DNA from 2 places in the Clostridium sp. HMP27 genome. Region 1 is predicted to be linked to the other one. Evidence: predicted binding sites of a transcription regulator. Region 1 holds the regulator's gene; the other holds the start of a gene.
What was found. The regulator NrdR, encoded in region 1, represses ribonucleotide reductase genes. The targets are predictions, from matches to a motif close to CACNANATNTNGTG.
Positions count from the first base shown of each region.

Region 2: the regulator NrdR is predicted to act here: its motif matches at 1,624-1,637, upstream of DP68_RS00205 (anaerobic ribonucleoside triphosphate reductase).

Region 1 is NZ_JMFY01000014.1:26,621-30,059, reverse strand. It holds gene pnpS (two-component system histidine kinase PnpS) at 1-980, opposite strand, end outside; gene DP68_RS06090 (response regulator transcription factor) at 989-1,684, opposite strand; gene nrdR (transcriptional regulator NrdR) at 1,855-2,310, opposite strand; gene DP68_RS06080 (YlmC/YmxH family sporulation protein) at 2,390-2,653, opposite strand; gene sigG (RNA polymerase sporulation sigma factor SigG) at 2,756-3,439, opposite strand, start outside.
Region 2 is NZ_JMFY01000001.1:35,403-38,841, reverse strand. It holds gene DP68_RS00205 (anaerobic ribonucleoside triphosphate reductase) at 1-1,607, opposite strand, end outside; gene DP68_RS00200 (DUF3048 domain-containing protein) at 1,922-2,920, shown strand; gene DP68_RS19395 (hypothetical protein) at 2,966-3,142, shown strand; TPP riboswitch at 3,204-3,307, shown strand; gene thiT (energy-coupled thiamine transporter ThiT) at 3,373-3,439, shown strand, end outside.

The DNA of each region.
Region 1 (3,439 bases):
AGATTTTTACCACTATTTATATCTGCGGTTTTTATTCTTAAATCTCTTTCCTTTGGCCACAATATTTTTATTTCTTTATATTCATCGGTCTTACTTTTAAAGATATTTTCTAATTCAAAATCCCTTATATTATCTAAAAGATTTTGACCTATTATATCCTTACTTATACCAAATATATTTTTAGCGTACGGATTAATCATTATAACTCTAAAATTCTTATCTACTGCTATTACTCCGCTATCCATACTCTTCAGTATTGCCTCGAGCTTATTTTGCTTATCCATTGAGTCATTTAAGGTAACTTGTAGCTGCCTTGCCATATTATTAAAGGTTTTCCCAAGCTCTCCTATTTCATCAGAAGAATATATATTTACCCTTCTATCTAATTCTCCTGCAGCTATTCTTGAAGTCATAAACTCTAGGTCTTTAATAGGGCTTACAAGCCCCTGTGAAAGTCTGGAAGCAAATAGAAAGCAAATAACTATAGAAAATAGCGCTATACCCATATAGTAATGCACATACTTCCACTTGAAACCTATAACACTAGTCATTTCAGCTGCACTTCTTATAACATATCCATCTCCAAAATAAGTTGCAAAGTACATAGTGTCCTTATTTGTAGATTCACTATGCCGTACCCTATACCCCATGCCATATTTTCTGGCTTCTTTCACTTCATCACGTGTATTATGATTATCCATATTTCTTGGATTAGCTTGAGAGTCTAGAAGTACGTTCCCTTCCCTATCTATTAGAGTTATTCTAGTATCTCCACCTGTAAAATCTCTTTGTATAAATTCACTTACATTATTTACATTTTCCTTTTGGATTAATTTTATAATTAAATTGTTATTTGATTTTAATATTTTTTTTGTGCTTTCAACATATTGATAGTTTATCATAATAACAAATAAAGTTATAACTATAACTAGACTTATTACAAGAGTTGTAAGCATATAAAACATCAATTTTTTTTTCATATTATCACCTATTCAGATATATTAAATCTATAACCTACACCTCTTATAGTTTCTATAAACTGAGGACTTTTATCATTTTCCTCGATTTTTTGTCTTAAATGTCTTATATGAACATCAACAGTTCTAGTTTCTCCCACATATTCATATCCCCATATCTTATCTAAAAGAAAATCTCTTGTTAAAACCCTTCCCTTATTTTTTATGAGTATTTCTAGTAATTCAAATTCTTTTAGTGTTAATTCTACTTTAAAATTGTCTTTTATAACTTCATGCTTTTCTAAATCAATAATAACATTTCCAAACTTATAGGATTTATCAATATTTTGTACCGATGTCCTTCTAAGAACAGCTTTTACCCTAGCTAAAATTTCTCTTATTGAGAAGGGTTTTGTTATATAATCATCTGCTCCTAATTCTAATCCTAAAACTTTATCAAATTCCTCTCCCTTAGCTGTTATCATAATTATAGGGGTAGTGGATATATTATTATCTTTTCTTACTTCCTTACATACATCGTATCCATCCATTCCAGGAATCATTAAATCTAAAAGAATTAATTGAGGTCGCTCACTTTTTATAAGCTTTAATGCATCGATTCCATTATCAGCATATATTGTAGAATACCCAGAGTTTTCTAAGTTGAATTTTAAAAGTTCCCTTATATGTTCCTCATCATCTACTATTATTATCTTTTCTTCTGCCATACCCTGCCTCCTAATTATTGAAATCTTTAAATATATTTTACCATTCCTAATTCACAATTATAATATATTATTGTGTGAAATATAACTTTTTTAACTATATATTAACTTTAATTAAGAATAAATTAACAAATAAATAAAATTTCTCATAGAAATTTATTCTATGAGAAATTTTATTTACTTTCTATAAGTCTTTTTATTTCTTCCATAAATGTATTAACATCCTTAAACTGTCTATATACGGATGCAAATCTTACATAAGACACTTCATCTATATTCTTTAAGCTTTCCATTATTAGCTCTCCAATATATTCAGATCTTACCTCAGTTAACATCTCATTATTTATCCTTTTTTCTACTTCATCAGCTATAGACTCTATTTGGCTTCGTGATATAGGTCTCTTTTGGCAAGCCTTTATAAGTCCATTTACTATTTTAGATTTATCAAAGTATTCGCGACTCATATTCTTTTTAATAACGAGTATTGGTACTGTTTCTATTTTTTCATAAGTGGTATATCTTTTAGAACACTTAAGGCACTCCCTTCTTCTTCTTATAGATGCATTATCTTCTGCTGATCTGGAGTCAACTACCTTACTTTCCGTATATCCACAATAAGGACATTTCATAAATACAATCCCGCCTTTTATTATAGTTTAATTCGTAATTTTTCTGTTATTTATATTATACACAAATTTTATTATTTTTCTACTCTATATTAGCTTCAAGAATATCTGCCCCATCTACTAATATAACATCTACACCTATTTTCTTCACTCTACTCCAAGGTACTTCTATATCATTAATTTTACCAAACCAACTCATCTTTTGGCTAGGTAATATAAACGATAATACCTTGCACTGCCCTATATCTATCTTAAAATCCTTTATGTATCCAAGCTTACATCCGGAATTAATATCTATAAGTTCCATGCTTCTTAAGCTATTTATAGAGTAAAAAGTATTGTTCATAAATTCTTCCCCCCAGATTATATTTATTTTATATATTATATTGTATGAAAAAAATCTATATCCAATTACGGATATAGATTTTTTTATTTAAATAATAAATATTTAAACATATTTTTTCATGTGCTTTAATGCTGTTTTCTCAAGCCTAGATACCTGTGCCTGAGAAATTCCTATTTCATCTGCTACCTCCATCTGAGTTCTTCCATCAAAAAACCTAAGTGTAAGAATTAATTTTTCCCTATCATTTAACTTTTTCATAGCTTCTTTTATGGAGATATTTTCAAGCCAACTGTCATCTACATTTTTATTGTCACTTATTTGATCCATTACATAAATTGCATCTCCTCCATCATGGTAAATTGGTTCAAATAAGGATACAGGATCCTGTATAGCATCTAAAGCAAATACTACTTCCTCTCGTGGAACATCTAACTCCTTAGCAATTTGGGTTACTGTTGGTTCCTTATTATTTTCTGATACCAATCTATCTCTTACCTGTAGTGCCCTGTATGCAATATCTCTTAAGGAACGACTTACTCTTATTGAATTATTATCTCGAAGATATCTTCTTATTTCTCCAATAATCATCGGCACTGCATATGTAGAAAATCTTACATTTTGACCTAAATCAAAATTATCAATTGCTTTAATAAGCCCTATACATCCTACTTGAAATAAATCATCTACATTTTCCCCTCGATTATTGAATCTTTGTATTACACTCAAGACTAATCTTAAATTTCCCCTTATAAAAGTTTCTCTAGCCTCCGTATTACCGTCTCTCAT
Region 2 (3,439 bases), on a different contig from region 1:
CAATTCAATTTTGTCTCTTCTGTAGCTTTGTCTGTGAAGTTTCTTATATATGATATTATCTTTATTCCTAGCTCCCTTGCATGCTCACTTTCACCATGATGATGTGAAGTTAAGGCAATTAATGTCTCTGCAAGTCCTATAAACCCTATTCCCCAAGTACCTTGCTTTAATATTGGTTCTATAGAATCATCAGGAAGCAATCCTTCTGAGCCCTTCATAAGTCCCTGCCCTGCTACAAATGGAAGATCCTTGACCTTTAATCTCTTAAGTATCTCATATCTATGGATTAATGATTCCTTAGCTAATTCTAATCTACCTTGTAAAAGTTCAAAGAACTTATCTAAGTCACCCTTTGCAAGTATCCCTACTCTAGGTAAATTTATAGTTGTGGGTGCAATGTTCCCTCTTCCCTTTACCTCTGCTTCTCCATTTATATTTGATTGAACTCGAGTTCTACATCCCATAGTTGCTGGAATATATCCTTGATTATAGTATTCAAGATTAAAGTCTGCATCTATATTCATAAAAGTTGGATTCATTCTTTTACTTGCTACTTTACATGCAAGTTTAAATAGATAATAGTATGGATCTTCCTTCTTTTTATTTACTCCATCCTTTACCCTAAATATTATATTTGGAAATACTGGTTGTTCTCCATTACCTAATCCCTTTTCATACTCCAAAAGGAATATTTCGCATACTAATGCTGCATCATCATTTTCTGGTATTCCTATATTAATTGAACTAAATGGAACCTGGGATCCCGCACGAGAATGCATAGTGTTTAGGTTGTACACTATACCCTGCATAGCCTGCTCTATGGTTTTTCTAAGCTTCTTATGTACTATAGAATCAATCTTATCTTCATCCATACCATATTCCCTTAATTCTCTCGCGATCTCCTGTCTAGTATAATCTACAAATACTCCCATATCATTATCAAAATTAGGATGAGATTGCCCACCGAACATATCATTTTGTGTGGATTGTAATAATATACATGAAAGCTCTGCTGCTGACTCTATTCTCCTAGGAGGTCTTATAGTTCCATATCCTGTATTAAACCCTCTCTCTAAAACTTCTCTAGTAGGTATATGTAAACAATTTGTTGTCAAATTGTAACTATCAAGATCATGATAATATACATCTCCATTCTCATGTGCTTTAGCTAAATGTTTAGGCATACTTGCAAGATTATGCCACTTATTTGACTCACTAGCTATTCTTAAAAGCTTAGATGAGAAGTTATTTCCTACATTGGCATTATCTCTATCGGTTTCCACTCCAATTTTTTCTATAGCCTTCATTAAATCTGACTTTATTTCACGTATATTTGTTCTTTCTCTTCTATAATTTGAATATACAAAACCTATTTCTTTATATTCACTTCCAACTAAAACTTTTTCTACTATGTTTTGTATTTCTTCTACAGTAACTTCTTGAACTTCTCTTTGCTCCAAACTAGAAATTATCTTTTGAGTTAAATCTATAAACTCACTTTCTCTTATTTTATATCCAGTTTCCTCTGCCGCTCTCTTTATGGCACTTGTAATTTTCATAGAATTAAAAGAGACCTTTCTTCCGTCCCTTTTTACAACATGTAGCATACACATAATCCTCCCCTACTATATATTGCGCAAACACTAACCCATTATACTATGCAAAATGTTTTTATACCAGCTTATAAAACCAGTTTATAAAAAGCTATCTCCATGTTTAACTCCTTCTTCTTATATTTTTTACTGTTATTCTAATAATAAGTTTATTATTTTTTAAAAGAGAGTTATTTGCAGTAAAATCACTTAAAAGTGAATAATTAACATTAAATACGCCTAAATATAAGGTTTATAAGTTTGATTATAAAATCCATAAAATGTAAAATTATTCTAAAATGAATTTATTTTATGGTGGGGGCGGTATTATGAAAAAGCTTATATCTTTTATTTCAATAATTCTTATACTTTTATTATCAAGTTGTACTCAAAACACTAAAAATATCCAAGATAAATCAAAAGATAACATAGTTGAAAAGGCAGAAAAATATATATCGCCTTATACTGGAGAACAAGTCTCTAAAGATGCCTTGAATAATATTCCCTTTATGGTTATTGTAGAAAATTCTAAGGATGCTCGCCCACAATCTGGCCTTGTAGATGCTGATATAGTATATGAAACCATGGCCGAAGGAGGAATTCCAAGATTCATTGCCTTATTTCACAAAAATAGTCCTGAAAAAATTGGTCCAGTTCGAAGTGCGCGACCTTACTTTTTAGACTTATCTAAACTTCATAAATTACCTTTTGGACATTGTGGATATAGCGAAGAAGCTAAAACTCAAATTGAGACTGAAAATTTGCCAAGCTTAAATGAATTTATATATGAAAAGTATTATTGGCGGGATAAGTCTAGAAAGTATGAACATAGCTTATATACATCCACAGAAAATATGAGAAATTTAATTTCAGAAAAAAATCTTATAGCTAAACCTACATCAACTTATAATTTTAATAAATCCTATTGGGAAAATTCAAATCTTGATAGTTCTAGTTCAGTTACTATAAAAGTAAATAAATATTACAATACTTCTTATATACTTAAAGATGGCTTATATGTTAAATATATGGATGGTACCCCTTCTGTAAATAGAGACAATAATATTCCTATACAAGCAAAGAATATCGTTATTCAGCTTACAAACATAACACTTCAAACTGATAATTTACATGTTGATATACGACTAATTGGTGAAGGAGATTGCCTAGTTATAAGCAACGGTAAAGTAGTTAAGGGAAAGTGGAAACAATCTAGCTTAGATTCCAGTACAGAGCTTCTAGATAATCTCGGAAATCCTATCCCTTTAAATATAGGAAATACTTGGTGGCACATACTAGATAAAAAAGCAAACATTAAAATAAAATAATTTACTTAATTATAGGCAATACTAACTAAAAAGGAGGTATTGCCCATGAAAGGTCGGATAATAGATTTAATAGGCTCAGATGCCCTAGTTGCTTTAGAAGATGGTACTACTATGGAAATTAACAGACTTACGTTATCTGAGCATATAAAGCTCGGAGATATGGTAAATGTAGATCCTAGTCCCCTTCATCCTGGAAATGATAAACTTGTAGACTTCTTTTAATAAGTACAACGTTCTTGAAAATACATATATAATACTATATAATAAGTTATATAAAATTAATAAACCGTGCTAGAGGTGCCGAACTCGGCTGAGAAATGATTTAGTCATTAACTCTTATCACCTGATCTGGATAATACCAGCGTAGGGAAGCAGTCTCGACTCGCTTTATAAGGTATTCCAGTGCTGGAATACTTTTATTTTTTATATCCTTTAGCACAAAGGAGGCTATTATGAAAACTTTACAAAGTGGAATCTTAGAATTATCTAAGTATCCTCTAACCTTATTAACCCTTGCAG